3 regions of the Stenotrophomonas sp. PS02300 genome follow, and region 3 is predicted to be linked to each of the others. Evidence: predicted binding sites of a transcription regulator. Region 3 holds the regulator's gene; each other region holds the start of a gene.
The links. Region 3 encodes HrcA, which represses chaperone genes, less so after heat shock. Its sites were predicted from a motif close to TTNGCACTCNNNNNNNNNGAGTGCNAA; they were not measured.
Positions count from the first base shown of each region.

Region 1: a site for HrcA is predicted at 2,571-2,597, ahead of rpoH (RNA polymerase sigma factor RpoH). Genes of this name have one in related genera too.
Region 2: a site for HrcA is predicted at 4,750-4,776, ahead of QMX79_RS17110 (co-chaperone GroES). Genes of this name have one in related genera too.

Region 1 is NZ_JASCOP010000046.1:2,979-10,347, forward strand. Features, by position in the region: gene purH (bifunctional phosphoribosylaminoimidazolecarboxamide formyltransferase/IMP cyclohydrolase) at 1-206, shown strand, start outside; gene purD (phosphoribosylamine--glycine ligase) at 270-1,556, shown strand; gene rpoH (RNA polymerase sigma factor RpoH) at 1,685-2,560, opposite strand; gene QMX79_RS10445 (hypothetical protein) at 2,868-6,482, opposite strand; gene QMX79_RS10450 (Ig-like domain-containing protein) at 6,493-7,369, opposite strand, start outside.
Region 2 is NZ_JASCOP010000122.1:2,188-9,556, forward strand. Features, by position in the region: gene QMX79_RS17085 (trimeric intracellular cation channel family protein) at 1-355, shown strand, start outside; gene QMX79_RS17090 (GNAT family N-acetyltransferase) at 352-789, opposite strand; gene QMX79_RS17095 (DUF1778 domain-containing protein) at 836-1,141, opposite strand; gene QMX79_RS17100 (3-deoxy-7-phosphoheptulonate synthase) at 1,288-2,361, opposite strand; gene groL (chaperonin GroEL) at 2,680-4,329, opposite strand; gene QMX79_RS17110 (co-chaperone GroES) at 4,417-4,704, opposite strand; gene QMX79_RS17115 (endonuclease) at 4,984-6,768, shown strand; gene cutA (divalent cation tolerance protein CutA) at 6,863-7,201, shown strand; gene QMX79_RS17125 (protein-disulfide reductase DsbD domain-containing protein) at 7,201-7,369, shown strand, end outside.
Region 3 is NZ_JASCOP010000016.1:3,988-11,356, reverse strand. Features, by position in the region: gene bamE (outer membrane protein assembly factor BamE) at 33-428, opposite strand; gene fur (ferric iron uptake transcriptional regulator) at 532-948, shown strand; gene QMX79_RS05280 (SGNH/GDSL hydrolase family protein) at 1,025-2,263, opposite strand; gene QMX79_RS05275 (LysR family transcriptional regulator) at 2,360-3,277, shown strand; gene recN (DNA repair protein RecN) at 3,310-4,974, opposite strand; gene hrcA (heat-inducible transcriptional repressor HrcA) at 5,067-6,134, shown strand; gene grpE (nucleotide exchange factor GrpE) at 6,217-6,732, shown strand; gene dnaK (molecular chaperone DnaK) at 6,862-7,369, shown strand, end outside.

The sequences.
Region 1 (7,369 bases), on a different contig from region 3:
CCGACGCGAACCTGGTGGTCGAAGGTTCGGTGATGGCGTCCGACGCGTTCTTCCCGTTCCGCGACGGCATCGACGCTGCGGCGGCCGCCGGGATCAAGGCGGTGATCCAGCCGGGTGGTTCGATGCGCGACGCGGAAGTGATTGCCGCGGCCGACGAGCACGGCCTGGCGATGGTGTTTACCGGCGTGCGTCACTTCCGCCATTGATCATCACAGGGATCCGGTTCTTGCCGGGTCCCTTTTTTCTTCCCCTTTGTTGCGAGAACTGCCTTGAAGATCCTCGTCATCGGCTCCGGCGGCCGTGAACATGCCCTGGCCTGGAAGCTGGCCCAGTCCTCCCGTGTCACCGAGGTGCTGGTTGCGCCGGGCAATGCGGGCACCGCCACCGAGGCCGGCTGCTGCAACGTGCCGGTCAAGGTCACCGACCTGGACGGGCTGCTGGCGCTGGTGCAGGCCGAAGGCGTCGAGCTGACCGTGGTCGGCCCGGAAGTGCCGCTGGTGGCTGGCGTGGTGGACCGGTTCCGCGCTGCTGGCCACCGCATCTTCGGGCCCACCGCTGCGGCCGCCCAGCTGGAGGGCAGCAAGGCCTACGCCAAGGACTTCCTGGCCCGCCACAACATTCCCACCGCGTTCTACGCGGTGCATACCGAGGTGGATGCGGCGCTGGCCTACATCCGCGAGAAGGGCGCACCGATCGTGGTCAAGGCCGATGGCCTGGCTGCGGGCAAGGGCGTCATCGTGGCGATGACGCAGGCCGAAGCCGAGGACGCGGTGCGCGACATGCTGTCGGGCAATGCGTTCGGCGATGCCGGCGCGCGCGTGGTGATCGAGGAGTTCCTGGATGGCGAGGAAGCCAGCTTCATCTCGATGGTCGATGGCACCACGGCACTGCCGATGGCCACCTCGCAGGACCACAAACGCGTGGGCGATGGCGATACCGGCCCGAACACCGGCGGCATGGGCGCCTACTCGCCGGCGCCGGTGGTCACCGATGAAGTGCATGCACGGGTGATGCGCGAGGTGGTGAATCCCACCGTGCAGGGCATGATCTCCGACGGCATCCCGTTCACCGGCTTCCTCTATGCCGGGCTGATGATCGATGCCAGCGGCGCGCCGAAGGTAATCGAGTTCAACGTGCGCTTCGGCGATCCGGAAACCCAGCCGGTGATGCTGCGCCTGCAGTCGGACCTGGTGGAGCTGGTGGAAGCGGCGATCGATGCACGCCTGGACGCGGTGCAGGCACAGTGGGATCCGCGTCCTTCCCTGGGCGTGGTGATGGCGGCCTCGCCGTACCCGGAGGCGCCGATCACCGGTGACGTCATCCACGGACTCGACCAGGTGCCGTCTACGGCCAAGGTGTTCCACGCCGGCACCACGCTGGATGCACACGGCCACGTGCTCAGCGCCGGCGGCCGCGTGCTGTGCGTGGCCGCATTGGGCGACAGCGTGGGCGACGCGCAGGCAAATGCCTATGCCGGCGTGGCAAAGGTGTCGTGGGAACACGAGTTCCACCGCAACGACATCGGCTGGCGCGCGATTGCGCGCGAGCGGGCATAACCGCCGCATCGCCCGACCAACGGTCGGGCGCTACCGGCCGGTAGGTGCCCACCGTTGGTGGGTACGCCTTCGAACCAACAAAAAACCCGGCGCTGCCGGGTTTTCTGTGTACTGCATTGGACGCCGCGTTATGCGGTGAACAGCGCCTTCATCTTCTTCAGCGCGTTCGCCTCGACCTGGCGGATGCGTTCGGCGGACACGCCGTACTCATCAGCCAGTTCCTGCAGCGTGACCTTGCTGTCGGCGTCCAGCCAGCGGCGACGGATGATGTCGCGCGAGCGGGCGTCAAGCTCGGCCAGGCCTTCGCGCAGCAGCTGGAGCTGGTTGTCTTCGCTGTCGGCACGCTCATAGGCCATCGACGGATCTTCGTCGTTGGCGACCAGGAACGCAGCCGGCGACGGCGGCGCATGCTCGTTGTCGTCATCGCTTGGCGCATCGAAACCGATGTCGCGACCCGAAAGGCGCGATTCCATTTCCAGCACTTCGCGTTCGGACACGTTGAGGTCCTTGGCGACCGCGGTGACTTCCGCCGCGTTCAACCAGCCCAGGCGGGTCTTGGACTTGCGCAGGTTGAAGAACAGCTTGCGCTGCGCCTTGGTCGTGGCGACCTTGACGATGCGCCAGTTCTTCAGGATGAACTCGTGCATTTCGGCACGGATCCAGTGCACCGCGAACGACACCAGGCGAACGCCCATGTCCGGATCGAAGCGCTTCACCGCCTTCATCAGGCCGATGTTGCCTTCCTGGATCAGGTCGCCCAGCTGCAGGCCGTAGCCGTTGTAACCACGGGCCACGTGCACCACGAAACGCAGGTGGGAATGGACCAGCTCGCGCGCGGCGTCCAGGTCCTGCTCGTCGCGGAAGCGGCGGGCCAGGTCCTGCTCGTCATCGACCGTCAGCACCGGGATCTGGTGCACGGCGCCGATGTAGGCGTCCAGCGAACCGAGCGCACTGGGAATCGGAAGATTGTTTGCCACAAGGGCAGTAGACATGTTCTGGCTCATAGGGGTCATCTTATCAGTCCCGTATTTGGACTGCTGACGGTTCAAAAAGTTCCAGCGTTCCGTGGGTGAAACGCTGACGAAGTTCAGGCCCCTAACGTACCGCGAAATGGTGACAGTGGCGAGTGGGTGGGTGTTGAGCCTATTCGCTTGATAATCAATAACATACACTCAAAAACGTCATCACCACGTCGTTTTGGGCAGGACAATCCCACCAAAAGACACCCATTCAGGATGAAAACGTTGCCATGCATTCAGCGCTGCCGTCCCCGAACGCCTGAACGGCCGCCCAAAAGCGGTGCTCCGGGGCTTAATAATAGCCAGACAAGTTCAAGAAGAACCCCTTCGCCTCATACCGCAGCTCGGTCAGGTCATCACTGAACTCGGTGAAGTTGTACCCCGCCCCGATCTTGAAGTTCTGGCCCACCTGGCGGTCCACGCCCACCAGCCAGCCTTTCTTGTCGCCGCCCTCGCGCACATCCAGCCAGCGGTACTCGCCCATGGCTTCCCACTGCGCGAACAACCGGTAGCGCAGCTGCAGGGCCGAGAAGTTGACCCGGCTGTCCAGCCACTCGCCCTCACCACGCCCGGTGCGGTAATCGCCCCAGCGCCCGGCCAGCTTGCCGGCCAGCTCCCAGCGGTCGCTGACCTGCATCACGCCCTCGAACGAGACGATCTGCGATTTCTGGTCGTACACGTTGCCGCCCACCTGGCCCAGCGAGGCCACGTCGTACAGATAGGTGTACTTGCCGAACGCCGCCCAGCGCGTGTTGTCGTGCGGGCGCCAGGCGAAGCCCAGATTGGATTCCACCAGCTTGGCGTCGGCCAGCGGGTTGCGCCTGTCGTCGGTGTCGGCGTAGTTGGCGCGCAACGCGATGCGCCAGTCTTCGTTGATCTTGTACAGCAGCCGGTTGGTGGTCACCCACTGGCGGCGGTCTTCGGCGCCTTCATCGCGGCGGTATTCCAGCTTGCTGGTCCACTGCGTGTTGGCATCGGTGCGGCCGCCGTTGACGCTGTACGCGCGGCGGTCGACCCGCCCGGTGGTGGCGTCCAGCTCGCCATCCATCACGCTGAAGCCCAGCGTCCAGCCTTGTGCCGGGTAGAAGTCCATGCCGAAGGTGTGCACCAGCCCGGCGCTGTCGTCGCGGCGGTCCTTCAGGTACTGGCTTTCGTTGAACACGTTGACCTGGTTGCTCAGGCGCCAGCGCTGGCCCAGCGTCCAGCCCGACTGCAGCCCGGTGTCGTACAGCGGGTCGGTGGTGGTGCGGTCGGTGCTGTAGCTGTAGTTGCCGTAGAAGCTGTGCTCGGGCGTCATCCAGTATTCGCCCTCGAGCTTGGCCCCATCGCCGCGGCTGCCGCTGCTCACTTCCGCGCCCAGGCTGGAGCGGTTACCGAACAGGTAGCGTGCACCCAGCGTGGCCAGGTCGTTCTTCTCGTAAGCGCCGCTGTCGTCATCCACGGTCAGCTGCCCTACCCCGTACAGCTCCCACTTGGCGCCGAAGCGCTGCCGGTAGCTCAGTGCCGCCAGCGTGCCGTCCACATCGGTACCGCCGTTCTCCTCGCGTACCCGGCGCAATTCGGCACCGAGCTGGCCATCGTTGCCCAGCCGCCAGTCCATCGTGAGCTGCGACTGCTCCACGGCAACCTCACCACGTTCTGCGCGGCTGTGCCGGCCGTACAGGCTCAGGTTGTCGGTGAAGTAGCCCAGGAACTCCGCGCCGTACTCTTCCAGTGCCAGCCCGCTGTCCATGCGCGAGACCGAGAAACCGGCATCCACGTCGCGCCACCATGCGCCCATGCTCCAGTCCTGCTTGGTCCAGCCCAGCTCGCGCAGGTTGGCGCGCGCTTCCACCGCGCGGGCATCGCCCTTGCGGTCGGCGCTGACCGGATTGCGCTGGATGAAGCTCAGGCCGCCGTTGTCCGAATAGAAGATCGGCGCAGCGGTGGCTTCGGTACGGGTCTGCTCCAGCTTGAGGTACGTGCCACGCCCGGCCTGCAGGGTGAGGTCGGCGCCCATCAGGCTGTAGTCGTCGCCACTGCGGTTTTCATCGACGTAGGTACCGCCGATCGCCACATGGTCGCCCAGCCACTGCTTGCCGCGCAGGCCGGCACTGACATCGTCGGTGCTGAAGCCCACCGGGATGTACTCGTAGTCCACCAGCAGCAGCTGGTCGTAGCCGTCCAGCGGGGTGTCGCGGGTCAGCGTGCGCACGTTCTCACGGGTGATCTGCGACAGCGCGCGGGTCAGGAACAGGCGGCCCTGGATTTCGTTGATCTCGTAATCCACGCCGCGCTGCAGGTTGGTGCGCACCTCGGTGCGGCCGGTGGTGCGGTCGCGCACTTCCAGCACCACCTGCTCCGAGCCGGGCAGCAGGTCGGTGTGGCGCAGGTAGTACAGGCTGCCGCCGGTGCCGAGGAATTCGCTGTGCCCCAGCGCGGACTGCGCTTCGGAACCGAACGCCTTCAACAGCGAACGCGGATCGCCCAGCGGTGTGGTCGCGCGCGAGCGCCAGCTCACCGCCGCGCCGTACAACGACCGCACGTACTGGCCGTACTCGGTACCGGTGAAGCCGGTGGCGAAGTTGCCCCACAGCGCCTGGTTCTGGTCCCAGTCCACGCGTACGTACAACTTGCCCTGCGTATCGACGTCGCGATAGGTGGTGGAGTCGTCGCCATACACCGGGTAGTACTGGTCCGGGTCCAGCCGGCGGAACACATCGCGCGCATCGGCATCCAGGAAGCCGTCGAACAGCCGCTTCAGTTCGCGGTCGTAGGTGTCGGCCTGCGCGGTGACCAGGTATTTGCCGCGCAGCTTGCTCTTCAGGTAGAACGCCAGCCGGCCTTCGCTGAGGAAGCTGTCGTCCTGGTCGCGGTCGGCGGCCAGCGGGTCGAGGTTGCCGCTGGCGGTGTTGCGCGACAACGTCACGTCAGCCAGTGCCACCAGGAACCGGTAGCTGCCGGTGACCTCCACTTCCAGCGTGCGGGTCAGGGTCGGCGCATCCATTGCCTCCACCTGCACGGTGTAGCGGTGCTGGCCGATCGGTTCCAGGAACTCGGCGGCGAACTTCTGCTCCAGGTCCACCGGGAAGCTCTGGCCGTTGATCAGCACCCGTGCATTCGGGCTCAGTCCACGCCCGTAGATACGCACCCGCGAGCCGTAGATCGGGATGTTCTGCTGGCGCAGCGCGTTCTGGCCATAGATGGCATTGCTGAGCTGCTGGGCCTGCGCATCGTCACCCTCCAGTACCCGGCCCAGGGTGCGCTGCACGTTGTCTCGGACCAGCTGGGTGCCACGCTCGTAATCGGTGGGCAGTACCAGCTGGAAGCGCTGGGCATTGGTTTCATCGAACGAACCGTCGCGGCCATAGGCGCGGGCGATGTACTGCAGGTCATCGCCGACGCGCAGGTTCAGGTTTTCCGGCAGCTGGCCGTCCCATTCGGTGTTGCCCACGTAGTCGACCGGCATCTCGATGCGCGCGAGCGGTGTGACCAGGTCGGTGTCGCTGCCGCGATAGATCACCACCTCCAGCCGTTCGATGAACGAGGCGTAGTTGTTGTAGCCATGGAAGCGCAGCGGCTTGGTCAGGCGTCCGTTCTCGAACGGGGCCATCGAACCGGTCTGCACGTTGAGCACCGGCGCCGACAGTGCCGGGTCTTCGGTGGCCCACACCACCGCGCCGTCAGGCAGCTCGGTGGCCGAGGCGCCATTGGGCGCCGGCACGAACGCGCCGGGCGCCGTCGGATCGGACGGCGCATCCGCCGCCGGGTGCACCTGCAGCAGCAGGTCGTTGCCCTGGCGGCAGCCATCCACGCCGCACAGCGTGGTGGGCACCTCCGGCACGGGTTGCGGAGCCTGCGCGTGGCTGGTCGGCAGCCACAGCACCAGCAGGAGCACCAGGGGGCTGAGTGAGGTCTTGTTGATCATGGGCATCTCCTCAGCGATCCGCACGGGTGGCGGGGCGGGCCGGCGCAGTGGGCTGCACCTGGACCTGCACACGGGCGGCAACGTCGGCCGGAAGGCGTGGCAGCAATGCCTGCCGCAACGCATCGGCACGCTGTGCGGCCAGTTCGGGCGTGGCCTGCCCCACGGCCACGTTGAGCTGCCCACCGCCCTGCGCCTGCAGCGTGCGGGCGGCATGCGCCAGCACCGCTTCAGCCGCCTGGCCGAGCGTGGCCTGGCCGGGTACGAACAGCCCCTCGCCCACCTCCAGCACCGATTGCGGTGGTCCCGCCTCCATGCGCCCCTGTGGCAAGGCGACACCGAAGTCGAAGCGCACCGGCAGCCCCGGGGTGATCCGCCGCACGAGCGGGTTGCGGGTGGTGAAGCGTGCCTCGGCCGGCAGGGTGCTCGGGTCGACCTTGAGGATGAAGTTGCGCCCGCGCGCCTGGCCGCCGTTGATGCCAACCAGGTGGTAGCGGCCGTAGGCGTCGGTTTCGATCACCAGGCCTTCCACCGACACCACGCGCACGCCGGGGATGCCGCGCTCGCCGGCATCCTGCACGCCGTTGCCGTTGTGGTCGTCGAACACGCTGCCGATCACCAGGCTCTCATCCAGCAGCGGATCACCGATCACCTCCACGTCGGCCGAGGCCACGTTGCTGATGGTGGTGCCCAGCACGTCTGCTGCGGTGATGCGGTTGGTGTGCACACCCAGTCCGACACCCGCCCCCACACGCAGGTAGTACACGAGCGTCGCCGAGCCACCTGCCGGGATATCCAGGCCATCGATCTGCAGCGGCGCCACGCCGCTGGCACGTGCGGCGTTGTCGGCATCGTGGGCCTCGAAGCCACCCGGGATGAAGGTGAAGCCA
Region 2 (7,369 bases), on a different contig from region 3:
CTTCCTGGTGCTCGATGGCCTGGGCCTGATCTGCTTCACCCTGATCGGCTGCGCGGTGGCGCGCGACGGCGGCCACGCGGTGCCGATCGTGCTGATCGCCGGCATGCTTACCGGCGCCTTCGGCGGTGTGCTGCGCGACGTGCTGTGCAACGAGGTGCCGCTGATCTTCCAGAAGGAGCTGTACGCGGTGATCACCCTGCTCACCGGCGCGGCATGGCTGGGCCTGCTCGAACTGGGCGTGTCACTCAACGCCGCCACGCTGTGGTGCCTGGGCGGCGGCTTCGCGTTCCGCCTGCTGGCCATCCACTTCAAGTGGGAAATGCCGAAGTTCGTGTACCGCGACGAGGTGCATTAGCACGTGAGAGGCAGCATCAACGTGAGCGGGTGAATCGGTGAAACGATGAAACCGTGCTTGAGATAGAACGCCTTGGCCGGCTCATCGATAGCATGGCAGAGCAACGCGCGTGCTCCGACCTGACCGCACGCCTGCAGCGAACGTAGCACCGCATCCTTCAACAAGCCTTGGCCAATGCCCTGCCCCGCCCTGTCCGCGTGGACCGCCAACCGCCCCAGCACGATGACCGGAATGGGATCGGGCATGTTGCGGCGGATTCGTCCGGGCACGGCTTCATGCGCTATCGAACCGGCTGAGAGCGCGTAGTAACCGACAACGCGACGCTGCTCATCGCAGGCTACAAAGCATCGTGATGCGCCGGACGCCTGGTTCTGGCGTGCGCGTTCAAGCAGCCATTTCGCCAGGGCTGGGGCGCTGCAGCGAAAGTCATCCAACAGATGATCCGCGTGCAGCGGGGTTGGAGCGGAGAGCCACAAGGGCTCAGCGTTCCCAAGGCGCCGGCGTGCTCAACAACCGGCGCAGCGCCAGGTTCTCGTCCAGCGGTGCGTCCAGCAGCGCATTGAAGCGCTGCAGCTGCCCAGCATTCAAGGTGAACTGCGTCTGCTCGGCAAGCACCTCGCGTGCCCTGTCGCACGCGGCATCCAGGATGAACTCGGTGCGATTCACGCCACTGATTGCTACGGCTCGATCGATCAGATCCTGCTTATCGGCAGGGGCCCGGAAATTGATGACTTTGCTTGCGGTTCCCATGGGAAGCACCCGCACCTTGCTGAACTGTGCATACATTGTACATACACCCTGCAGGACCCTCAAGTGAGGCCTGTAGTCTGCGGCCCCAGACGCGCAGTATCCAATTGATTTTGTTTAACAAAACCAGACTTCCGGTAGAGCGGATCTTTCGTGGAGCCGGCCGGCGGCCGGCTCCCTGCGGGTCAAGCCGCCTCGGCCAGACGCCGCGCGCGCCGCGCACGCACGGCCTCGGCCAGCGCTTCCAGCACCTGCAGCGAACTGTCCCAGCCGATGCAGCCATCGGTGATGCTCTGGCCGTAGACCAGCGGCTGGCCTTCCACCAGTTCCTGGCGACCGGCCACCAGGTGGCTTTCCACCATCACGCCCACGATGCGCTCTTCGCCGGCCGCCAGCTGTGCGTTGATGTCGGCGATCACCTTCGGCTGGTTCTCGGGATTCTTGCTGCTGTTGGCGTGGCTGGCATCAATCATCAACCGCGCCGGCAGCTGCGCCTTGGCCAGCGTCTGGCTGGCGGCATCCACGCTGGCGGCATCGAAGTTCGGCACCTTGCCGCCGCGCAGGATCACGTGGCAATCCGGGTTGCCGGCGGTGGCGACGATGGCCGTATCACCCTGCTTGGTCACCGACAGGAAGTGGTGAGGATTGGACGCGGCACCCACCGCGTCGGCAGCGATCTTGATGTTGCCGTCGGTACCGTTCTTGAAGCCGACCGGGCACGACAGCCCCGAGGCCAGCTCGCGGTGCACCTGGCTTTCGGTAGTGCGCGCGCCAATGGCGCCCCAGGCAACCAGGTCGGCGATGTACTGCGGCGAGATCACATCCAGGAACTCCACGCCGGCCGGCAGGCCCAGCTTGTTGATGTCGCGCAGCAGGCCGCGCGCAACGCGCAGGCCCTTGTTGATCTGGAAGCTGCCATCCAGGTCCGGATCATTGATCAGGCCCTTCCAGCCCACCGTGGTGCGCGGCTTTTCGAAGTAGACGCGCATGACGATTTCCAGCTCGCCGGCGTAGGCATCGCGCAGCGGCTTGAGGCGTTGTGCGTATTCGATCGCGGCGACCGGGTCATGGATCGAGCACGGGCCGATCACCACCGCCAGGCGGTCGTCGCGGCCGTGCAGGATCTCGTGCAGTGCAGCGCGCGAGGCGCTCACCGTGGAGGACGCCTCCTCATCGCAGGGCAGCATCGCCAGCAGCTGGGCGGGCGGGGTCAACGGCTCGATCTTGCGGATGCGCAGGTCGTCGGTATGGGGGGGCATGGGGGTGTCCTCTGGAAGGTGGGGGTCCCCAGCGCGGCGGCAACAAAAAAGCCGCCAGGTGCGCTGGCGGCTTTCGGGAATGCGTCTGAAGGTTTCTTCAGGGTGAACGCATGCCTTCCTCCGCCGGTGGCTTCGGAAAGTAATACCAAAAATAGGAATTGGCGTGGCGTGCGTTCATTGGGGACTATAGATAGCACAGCTCTTGTGCGACGCAAAATGTTTCATTCGCAACTGCGACCGCCGCTGCCCAACAAAAAACCCCGCCTTTCGGCGGGGTCCTTTTTTTACAGCACGACAGGATGTCGCGTGTGCGGGGACTTAGAAGTCCATGCCGCCCATGCCACCCATGCCACCCATGCCGCCGCCTGCTGCACCGGCGCCGTCATCCTTCTTCGGCGCTTCAGCCACCATCGCTTCGGTGGTGATCATCAGGCCGGCGATCGAGGCGGCGTTCTGCAGGGCAGAACGGGTCACCTTGGTCGGATCCAGGATGCCGAAGGCCAGCATGTCGCCGAATTCGCCGGTGGCGGCGTTGTAGCCGTAGCTGCCGGTGCCTTCCTTGACCTTGTTGACGATCACGGACGGCTCTTCGCCGGCGTTGGCGACGATTTCACGCAGCGGGGCTTCCATCGCGCGCAGGGCGATCTGGATGCCGTGGTTCTGGTCTTCGTTGGCACCCTTCAGGCCGGACAGCGCGGTGACCGCACGGACCAGGGCAACACCGCCGCCCGGCACCACGCCTTCTTCGACTGCTGCACGGGTAGCGTGCAGGGCGTCGTCGACGCGGTCCTTCTTTTCCTTCATTTCGATTTCGGTCGACGCGCCGACCTTGATCACGGCAACACCGCCGGCCAGCTTGGCCACGCGTTCCTGCAGCTTCTCACGGTCGTAATCGGACGAGGTGTCTTCGATCTGGGTCTTGATGCGGGCCACGCGCGATTCAACGGCGGCCTTGTCGCCCTGGCCGTCGACGATGGTGGTGTTTTCCTTGGAAACCTGCACCTTCTTGGCGCGGCCGAGGTCGGCGATGGTCGCCTTCTCCAGCGACAGGCCGATCTCTTCGGAGATCACGGTGCCGCCGGTCAGGGTGGCCATGTCTTCCAGCATCGCCTTGCGACGGTCGCCGAAGCCCGGGGCCTTGACGGCCACGACCTTGACGATGCCACGGATGGTGTTGACCACCAGGGTGGCCAGCGCTTCGCCTTCGACTTCTTCGGCAACGATCAGCAGCGGCTTGCCGGCCTTGGCGACGCCTTCCAGCACCGGCAGCAGGTCACGGACGTTGGAGATCTTCTTGTCGTGCAGCAGGATGTACGGATCGTCCAGGTCGGCGGTCTGCGCCTGCTGGTTGTTGATGAAGTACGGGGACAGGTAGCCGCGGTCGAACTGCATGCCCTTGACCACGTCCAGCTCGTTTTCCAGGCCCGAGCCTTCTTCAACGGTGATCACGCCTTCCTTGCCGACTTCACGCATCGCTTCGGCGATGATGTTGCCGATCGACTCGTCCGAGTTGGCCGAGATCGTACCGACCTGGGCAATGGCCTTGTCGTCAGCGGTGGGCTTGGAGATGTTCTTCAGCTCGGCGACGGCGGCCACCACGGCCTTGTCGATACCGCGCTTGAGGTCCATCGGGTTCATGCCGGCAGCCACGGCCTTGGCGCCTTCGCGGATCAGGGCCTGGGCGAGCACGGTGGCGGTGGTGGTGCCGTCGCCGGCGTCGTCGTTGGTACGCGACGCGACTTCCTTCACCATCTGCGCGCCCATGTTCTCGAACTTGTCAGCCAGTTCGATTTCCTTGGCGACGGACACGCCGTCCTTGGTGATGGTCGGGGCGCCGAAGCTCTTCTCGAGCACGACGTTGCGGCCCTTCGGGCCCAGGGTGGCCTTGACGGCATTGGCGAGAACGTTGACGCCGCGCACCATGCGGGCGCGGGCGTCTTCACCGAAACGAATTTCCTTGGCAGCCATTGCGATTACCTTTTATGTGGCGCCGGGCGATGCCCGGCTGCATTGATTGGGGACACGTAAGACCAGGCAGAGCCCGGCGGCGCAAACTCAGCCGATGACGGCGAGGATGTCGTCTTCGCGCAGGACCTTGTATTCCACGCCTTCGCTCTTGTAGCTGCTGCCGGCGTACTGGCCGTAGATGACCTTGTCGCCAACCTTCAGGGACGGCGCGCGCACGCTGCCGTTGTCCAGCGGCTTGCCCGGGCCCACGGCCACGACTTCACCCTTGGTCGACTTTTCCTTGGCCGAGTCGGGGATCACGATGCCGCCGGCGGAGACTTCGTCGGCTTCGATCGGCTTGACCACGACGCGGTCGTGAAGCGGCTTGATGTTCATGCGTGCCTCTTAAGTTGTTGATTGGTTTGAAAAAGTCTGGCGATATTAGCACTCGCCCCAGGCGACTGCCAGCACCGCTCGTGAAAAAACCCGCCAGTGCGGGACAGGGCAGAGATGGTGCTGTCCCCGGCCCTTTCAAGGGGGTGCCGACGATTTCTCCCAGACCGCCATTTTCTTGACGCACGTCCCAATGCGGAGTGCCGAAGACGACAAATCGATAGATGTGTCATATGGATTAGCTAGATTCGGCCGGCAAAACCCAATCACAAGGAGCCGTAGATGAGGTTGCTCACACCGCTGTCCCTGGGGTGCCTGTTGGCGCTGGCCGCGGGTTCCGCCCGGGCGGACGTATTCATCAATGAACTGCACTACGACGACAGCACCCCGGCCGGGGATGTCGGCGAAGCCATCGAGGTGGTCGCCACCGGCGGCGAGGACCTCAGTACCTACCGGCTGTACCTGTACAACGGCAGCACCCCGTCGGCCGCCACGGTCTATGCCAACAATGCCGTGCCGGCCGGTACCGCCGCCGGCTGCGGCAAGGCCAGCATCGCCACCGTCACCTACCCCACCAATGGCCTGCAGAACGGCTCCAACGACGGCATCGCGCTGGTCGATGCCAGCGGCAAGGTGGTCCAGTTCATCAGCTACGAAGGCACCATCACCGCGTCCGGCGGCCCGGCCGCCGGGCTGACCAGCCAGAACATCCCGGTCAGCGAGAGCAACAGCACCGCCCCGGGCACCTCCCTGCAGCTCACCGGCAGCGGCAGCCAGTACACCCACTTCACCTGGGCCGGATCGGCCGCGCAGACCTTCGGTGCCTGCAACACCGGCCAGACCTTCAGCGGCGGTGGCAGCACCGGCCCCAACACGCCCCCGTCGGTGAGCACCACCACCCCGGAACAGGGCGCGACCAGCTTCCCGGCCGCCGCCGACCTGGCCGTGACCTTCAGTGAAAGCGTCACCGTCAGCGCCGGCGCCTTCACCCTCAGCTGCGGCCAGTCCGGCGCGGTACCGCTGACCCACGCCAGCAGCGGCACCCGCTTCACGCTGTCCACCAACACCGCGCTGGTGGCCGGCGAAGCCTGCCGCTTCGACATCCGCGCCGCCCGCATCAAGGACGCGCAGGGCGCACGCCCGGCCGCCGATACCCGCATCGCCTTCACCGTGGCCAGCGGCGGTACCGACCCCGGCCCCGATCCGGACCCGGGCAGCTACTACTCCAAGGTCAACACCTCCAGCCCCAGCCAGCTGCGCTGCTCGCTGCACGCCACCATCAAGGGCCACACCTCCTACCCGTACAGCGGCTCGGGCACCAGCACCTGGACCATCCTGGAAATCGCCGACGAGGATCCGAACAACAGCGGCCGGATCCTGGACGCGTACCGCAACCGCAGCTACGCGAAGGTCAGCGACCGGGCCGGCACCGGCAGCGGGCTGACCTACAACCGCGAGCACACCTGGCCCAATTCACTGGGCTTTGCCAGCACCACCGGCGACAAGGGCCTGCCGTACGCGCCCTACACCGATACCCACATGCTGTACCTGACCGATGCGCAGTGGAACGCGGACCGCGGCAACAAGCCGTTTGCCAAGTGCGACAGCAACTGCGGCGAGCGCGCCACCGAAGCCAACAATGGCACCGGCGGCGGCAGTGGCGGCTACCCGGGCAATTCCAACTGGGTGCGCACCCCCGACGGCAACGGCGGCACCTTCGAGGTCTGGGGCCACCGCAAGGGCGACATGGCGCGTGCGGTGATGTACATGGCGATCCGTTATGAGGGCGGCAAGGATGCAGCCACCGGCCAGTCCGAACCGGACCTGGAGCTGACCGACGACCGCAGCAGGATCGTGAAGACCTCGGCGTCGCCGGCTTACATGGGCCTGCTCTCGACCCTGATCGACTGGCACCTGTCAGACCCGCCGGATGCAGCCGAACGCGCCCGCAATGAAGTGATCTACAGCTTCCAGGGCAACCGCAATCCGTTCATCGACCACCCGGAATGGGGCACGCCCGCCCTGTTCACGTCGGCCAAGCCGGCGACCTGCGAGCTGGCGAACTGATCGACCGCGAGATCCGGCCAACGGCCGGGGCTACGGGTCTGTGATGGAGCCGGTCCCGTGGGGACCGGCTCCATCCGCATTACAATCGGCGGTCATGTCGACCCCCGATCCCGTATTCATTCTTCTGACCACCTGCCCCGATGCGGCCACCGCCGCGCGGATCGCGCACGCACTGGTGGAAGAACGCCTGGCCGCCTGCGTCACCCGGCTGGACGGGGCGCATTCGACCTACCGCTGGCACGGTGAGGTCACCGAGGACCACGAGGTCCAACTGCTGATCAAGACCACCGGCAGCCGCCTGGATGCGGCCATCGCGCGCGTGCAGGTACTGCACCCGTATGAACTCCCCGAGTGCATCGCGGTCGAAACCCGCGCCGGCCTGCCGGCGTACCTGGATTGGATTCGGGCCCAGACCCGAGAGGAAACTGATTGATGACGCTGTTTCGTCGTGTTGCCGCGCTGTGCGCGCTGTTCGTGGTGTCCCTGCCGGCGCTGGCCGTCAGCGAGAAAGACCTGCTGCCGGTGGACGAAGCCTTCGGGCTGAGCGCGCAGGCGCGCGACCGCGACCGCATCGAGGTGAGCTGGAAGATCGCACCGGGCT
Region 3 (7,369 bases):
CCCGGTCACTGTGTGCCGGGCGGTGCGCCGGATCAGCGGCCGCGCTGCTTCTTCTTGTCCTTGGCCAGGTTGCGGCCGAACTGGCGCACCTGGTCCCGGGCCAGCTGGGCATCGTTGTTCGGGAAGTAGTCGCCTTCCCAACGGGTGACCTGGTCGCCTTCGAAGAAGACAACGAAGTTCTTCACTTCGGTGCGGCCGAGGCGGTCCAGCCGCTGGCTGGCGGTGTAGTCCCAGCGCTGGGCGTGGAAGGGGTCGTCGATGGAGGGGGTGCCGAGCAGCGCGTTGACCTGCTGCTTGCTCTGGCCCACCTGCAGCTGACCGACGGCCTGCTCCCGGATCAGGTTGCCCTGATAGATGGGTTGCTTATAGATGATGCCGCAGCCCGTGGTGGACAGGGCAACGGCGGCGACCAGCAGGAGATTGCGCATCGGGAATGGCGTTTGGGGAAATCCAGTCGATGATACACTCCGAACGTGTCGCCGCGACCCAATCCGAGGCAGCTGGCGCTAAATCGCCAATGAACGGAGACTTATGGAAACCCACGACCTGCGCAAAGTTGGCCTGAAGGTGACCCATCCGCGTATGCGGATCCTTGCCCTGCTCGAGCAGCGCGACGCCCAGAAGCACCAGCACCACATGACGGCCGAAGACATCTACCGCCAGCTTTTGGAGCACGGTGACGAGATCGGCCTGGCCACGGTGTACCGCGTGCTGACCCAGTTCGAGGCCGCCGGCCTGGTGCTGAAGCACAACTTCGAAGGCGGCCAGGCCGTTTACGAACTGGACCGGGGCGGCCACCACGACCACATGGTCGATGTCGACTCGGGCAAGATCATCGAGTTCGAAAGCCACGAGATCGAAGAACTTCAGCGCAAGATCGCCGCCGACCACGGCTACGAGCTGGAAGAGCACTCGCTGGTGCTCTACGTGCGCAAGAAAAGGAAGTAACGGCGCAGCCGTTACGGTAGCTACCGACCGTTGGTCGGTAGACGCTTAAAAAGAACCCGGGCCAAGCCCGGGTTTTTTATTGCCCGAACATCGCCAGGTCCACCGCCTCGGCCATCGCCCGGTTGCCGGCATCGCCCGGGTGCAGGTGGTCGCCGGAGTCGAACGCCGGCGCCAGCCGGGCCGGGTCGGCCGGGTCGCGCAGGGCGGCGTCCAGGTCGATCACGGCATCGAACGGGGCCTGCTCGCGCAGCCAGGCATTGAGCTGTTGGCGCAGGGCGTCCTTTTCAGGGGCGTAATAGTCGTCGAGCGGGGTGCCGGGCAATGCGCCGGCAAACGGGGTCAGGGTGGCGCCGATGATCCGCACGCCGTGGGCATGCGCGCGCTCTGCCAGCTGGCGGTAGCCGGCCTGGAGTTCGGCCAGCGACGGTCGTGGCTGGTCGCGGGCGAAGGCGGTGCCCGGCCAGCTGATGTCATTGATCCCCACCAGCACCACCACGCTGGCCACGCCCGGAACGTCCAGCACATCGCGCTGGAACCGGGCCAGCGCCGCTTCGCCCATGCCGTCGCGCAGCAGCCGCCCGCCGGAGATGCCCGCATTGACTACCGCCATACCTTGCGGCGCCAGCCGGGCAGCCAGGTGGTCGGTCCAGCGCTGGTCGCGGTCCAGGCTGGCGGTGGCGCCGTCGGTGATCGAATCGCCGATCACCACCACGGTGCGCGCCGCCGCCGGGGCCTCCACCTCGATCCCGGTCAGGAACAGCCGCGCGGTGGTGGGGCTGCTGTCGCGCAGCGCAACGCTGCCGGACTGGTCGCCCGGGGCGATCGCGCTGGTCTGGCGCCCCTCCCAGTGGAAGGTCTGCAGTGGCGTGGGGCCGGGAACGTACACGTTGACCTGCACAGCCTGCTGGTTGCCAACGGGCAGGGCCAGCGGGTCGGTCACGCGGTCCTGGCCGGGCGCGATGGTGGTGCCCGCCTGGCCGTCAAAGGACAGCGCCACCGGGGCTGCTCCGGCGCTCCCGGCCACGCTGGCCGCACCGATCCGCAAGGGCGTGGTGCCGAACGCATTGCTCAAACGCACGCGCAACCGCGGCCCGCCCAGGCTGATCCGGGCGGTCTGGCGGAAGGTCTGGTTGTCCAGCACCTGCGGGATACCGGTCGGAAACAGGAAGTCGGCGCCCCAGACCGGTTGCGGGCTGGCCTGCCAGCTGGCGACCCAGTGCGGCGGCGCGGGACCTTCCGCAGCGGTGGCGAGGGAGGCGGCAGCGGCCGACAGCGTCAGCAGGGTGCCAGTGGCAAGGCGGATCAGGGGGTTCATGTAGGCCATCCCGTGGAAGAGGCGGCCATCGTGCGCGGCGGGCTATCTGTGAACTAGACTGCCTGCGGACAATCATCTGTGAACTGAATTCATCCAATGCCGACGCCCGACATCAATCGTTCCGGCCAGCTGGAAATCTTCGTGCGGGTGATCGAGGCCGGCAGTTTCTCGGCGGCGGCCCGCGCGCTGGACATGAGTCCTTCGGCGGTCAGCAAGCTGGTGGCGCGGCTGGAGCAACGGCTGGGCACGCGGCTGCTGCAGCGTTCCACCCGCCAGTTGCAGCTGACCCCGGAAGGCTGCGCCTTCTATGAGCGTGGCCTGCGCGTGCTGGCCGACCTGGACGAGGCCGAGCGCTGCGCCAGCGCCCATGCCGAACCGCGCGGGCGGCTGCGGGTGAACAGCAACGTGCCGTTTGCCCACCACTTCCTGCTGCCGCTGCTGCCGGCCTTCCTGGACCGGCACCCGCAGGTGGGGGTGGACCTGATGCTCACCGATGAGGTGATCGACCTGTTGGAGCAGCGTACCGACGTGGCGGTGCGGGCCGGCCCGTTGAAGAGCTCCAGCCTGGTCGCGCGGCGGCTGGGCAGCACCCGGATGATGATCGTGGCGGCGCCAACATACGCGGCCCGGCATGGGTTGCCGGGCGATGCGGCAGCGCTGCTGGCACACAACCGCCTGGATATCGGTCACGCACGTGCGCAGACCGGCTGGCCGGTGTGCGAACAGGGGCAGGTGCAGATGGTGCCGACCGGCGGCAACGCACGCGCCAGCGATGGCGAGGCGTTGCGGCGGCTGGTGCTGGGCGGCGCGGGCATCGCACGGCTGGCGGCCTTCCAGGTGCAGGCCGATATCGCCGCCGGGCGGCTGCTGCCGGTACTGGAGCACGCCAACCCGGGTGACCTGGAAGACGTGCACGCGGTGTTCGTGGGGCAGGGGGGTTACCTGCCCCTGCGGGTGCGCGCGTTCCTGGATTTCCTGGTGGAACACGTAGATCTGCGCAAACCGCTGATCTGACGGTAGGTACCCACCGTGGGTGGGTACTGCCCTCAGGTTTCCTGCAGCAGCTTGCGCGCGGCGGCGCGGGCTTCCTTGCTGACTTCCACCCCGCCGAGCATGCGCGCGAGTTCTTCCTCGCGGGCCTTGGCATCCAGCTTCTCCACCGCGCTCTGGGTCATGCCCTCCACCGGTGCCTTGCTGACCCGGTAATGGGCGTGGCCCTTGGAGGCGACCTGCGGCAGGTGGGTGACGCACAACACCTGGCGCTTCTCGCCCAGCGCGCGCAGCTTCTGGCCGACGATATCGGCCACCGCGCCGCCGATGCCGGAATCGACTTCGTCGAACACCATGGTCGGCACCGCATCCAGGCCCAGCGCGGCCACTTCAATGGCCAGCGAGATGCGCGAGAGCTCACCACCGGAGGCCACTTTGCGCAGCGCGCGCGGCGGCTGGCCGGCGTTGGCGGCCACCAGGAATTCCACGCGCTCGGCACCGTTCGGGTCCGGCTTGGCGGCCGCGTGCGGCTCGATCTCGATCAGGAACTGGCCGCCGCCCATGCCCAGCTCGCCGATCAGCGTGGTGGTGGTCTCCGACAGCGCCTTGGCCGCGGTGGCGCGGCTGGCACTGAGCGTGGTGGCGACGGCCTGCCACTGCGCGGCCGCGCGGTCGATCTCGCCGGCCAGCGCCTGCAGGCGGGTATCGGCGCCGCGCAGCTGCTCGACTTCGGCTTCCATCGCATCGCGGTGTTCGGCCAGGCCTTCCATCGGCACGCGGTGCTTGCGCGCCAGGTCGTGCAGGCGGCCGAGGCGGCGTTCGATGTCCTCGAACTGCTCCGGGTCGGCATCGAGGTCGTCGTGGACCCGGTCGAGCAGGGCCAGCGCTTCGTGCAGCTGGATGACCGCGCTGTCCAGCAGCGCGTCCACCTCGCCCAGCCGGGCGTCGTGTTCGGCCACGCGGGCCAGGTCATGCCGGGTCTGCTGCAGCAGCTGCAGTACCGACACCTCATCGTCGCCGTTGAGCCGGGCGGCGGCCACGTCGCAGGCGCTGACCAGCGCCCCGGCGTGGGCCTGGCGACGGTGGCTGCTGCCCAGCGCGGCGATCGAGGCCGGCTCGAGGTCTTCGCGCTGCAGCTCGCCCAGCTGGTGTTCCAGGAAGCCGATGCGGTCGCTGACATCGCCCTGCCGCGACAGCGACTCGGCCTCATCGACCAGCGCCTGCCAACGGCCGGCGGCCTGGCGCACCTGGATGCGCTCGGCCTCGTTGCGGGCGTAGGCGTCCAGCAGCGCCAGCTGCGAGGGCCGCGCCAGCAGCGCCTGCTGTTCGTGCTGGCCGTGGATTTCGACCAGCATGCCGGCCAGCTCGGTGAGCTGGGACAGGGTCACCGGACGCCCGTTGATCCAGGCGCGCGAGCCGCCGTCGGCACGGATGATCCGGCGCAGTTGGCACTGTTCCTCGTCATCCAGTTCGTTGTCGCGCAGCCATTGCCGGGCCGGGGCCTGTTCGCCCGGCGCGAATTCGGCCGACAGCTCGGCGCGCGCCGCGCCGTGCCGGACCACGCCGCTGTCGGCGCGCAGCCCGGACAGGAAGCCCAGCGCGTCGACCATCAGCGACTTGCCTGCGCCGGTCTCGCCGGAAACCACGGTCATGCCCGCGCCGAACTCCAGTTCGGTGGCACGGACAACGGCAAAATCCTTGATCGATAGATGTTTAAGCATGGTCGTGGGTTCTTGAGCCGCGCAACGCTAGCATGGGTGGGGCAGGCAGTGTTCCTGCCATTATCCAACGTTGCGTCTCACAGGTTGATTCCATGCACCCTTCCGCGCCCCATCTTGCACCGCGTGCCCGCCACCTGCTGCGGACGCTGATCGCGCGCCACATCCAGGATGGCGAGCCGGTCGGTTCGCAGACTTTGGCGCGGTTGGCCGGGCTGGATGTCAGCCCGGCCACCATCCGCAACATCCTGGGCGACCTGGAAGACCTGGGCCTGCTCAGCTCGGCGCACGTCTCGGCCGGGCGGGTGCCCACCGCGCACGGCTACCGGGTGTTCGTCGACAGCCTGGTCAAGATGCAGCCGCCCGGCGAAAGCGAGCTGAGCCGCCTGCGCAGCGAGCTGTCCAGTGGCGCCGGCACCCAGGCCCTGCTCGGCAGCGCCTCGGAGCTGCTCTCGGCGATGAGCCATTTCGTCGGCGTGGTCGGCGCGCCACGGCGCGAACAGTTCGCGTTCCGCCACATCGATTTCGTGGCGCTGGACGCACGCCGGGTGCTGGCCATCCTGGTGTTTGCCGACAATGAAGTGCAGAACCGGGTGATCGAGCCCAAGCGCAGCTGGGAGCCGGCCGAGCTGGAGAAGGTGGCCAACTACCTCAACGCCCATTGCGCCGGCCGCCCGCTGGCCGAGATCCGCGCCACCCTGCTGGTCGAGCTTCGCCAGGCGCGCACGGAAATGGAGCAGCTGCTGGCGCACAGCGTGGAGCTGGCCGAACAGGCGATGGCGCCGCCGGCCGACGACATGGTGCTGGCCGGGCAGACCCGGCTGATGGGGGTACAGGACCTGTCCGACCTGGACCGCCTGCGCGAGCTGTTCGACCTGTTCGCCAGCAAGCGCGAGATCCTGCAGCTGCTCGAGCGCACCATCCAGGCCCCGGGGGTGCGCATCTTCATCGGCGAGGAGACCGGGGTGATGCCGCTGGAGAACATCTCGCTGGTCACCGCCCCGTACTCGGCCGGCGGCCAGGTGCTGGGCGTGCTGGGGGTGATCGGGCCCAAGCGGATGGCCTACGACCGCATGATTCCGCTGGTGGAGGCCACTGCCCAGGTGCTCGGCGCAGCCCTGGATGCCCCCGCAGGGGGCGGATTGTCCCGGGATCGCACCTAAACACGCCCGCAGCTCTTGAATCGGGTCCGGCCGCCCACATTGGGGTGGGTGGAGGCGGAGAGTCACCGCCAAGGATCCGGAAATGAACCAAGATCAGCCTGATATCGCATCCCAGACCCCGGCCGGCGACGCCGCCACGGGCGATTCCCTGCAGCAGCAGCTGGACAGCCTGCACAACGAAGTGGCCCTGCTCCGGTCCGAGTCGCTGCGTGAGCGCGCCGACCTGGACAACCAGCGCAAGCGCGTGGCCCGCGACGTCGAACAGGCGCGCCGCTTCGCCAACGAAAAGCTGCTGGGCGAGCTGCTGCCGGTGTTCGACAGCCTGGACGCCGGGCTCAATGCCGCCGGCGCCGAACCCAGCCCGCTGCGCGAAGGCCTGGAGCTGACCTACAAGCAGCTGCTCAAGGTCGCCGCCGACAACGGCCTGACCCTGCTGGACCCCACCGGCCAGACCTTCAACCCCGAACACCACCAGGCCATCAGCCAGGTCGACGCGCCCGGCGCGGCGCCGGGCAGCGTGGTCCAGGTGTTCCAGAAGGGCTACCTGCTTAACGACCGCCTGCTGCGGCCGGCCCTGGTCGTAGTGGCGCGGGACTGACCTGAACGCGTTTGGCCGCCATCGGACACAGCGTTCGATGGATGGGTTGAAAGTGTCATCAGCGTCCCACACATCCCATTCATAACCCGGCAGCTGCCGGATGTTCCCAAATTTTTCAGGAGTCTCCCCATGGGCAAGATCATTGGTATCGACCTCGGCACCACCAACTCGTGTGTGGCGATCATGGACGGCGGCAAGGCCCGCGTCATCGAAAACTCGGAAGGCGACCGCACCACGCCGTCCATCGTCGCCTACACCAAGGATGGCGAAGTGCTGGTGGGTGCCTCGGCCAAGCGCCAGGCCGTCACCAATCCGAAGAACACCTTCTACGCCGTCAAGCGCCTGATCGGCCGCAAGTTCACCGACGCTGAAGTCCAGAAGGACATCGCGCACGTGCCTTACGGCATCCTGGCCCACGACAACGGCGATGCCTGGGTGCAGACCAGCGATGCCAAGAAGATGGCGCCGCAGGAAATCTCCGCGCGCGTGCTGGAAAAGATGAAGAAGACGGCCGAAGCCTTCCTGGGCGAGACCGTCACCGAAGCGGTCATCACCGTGCCGGCCTACTTCAACGACAGCCAGCGCCAGGCGACCAAGGACGCCGGCCGCATCGCGGGCCTGGAGGTCAAGCGCATCA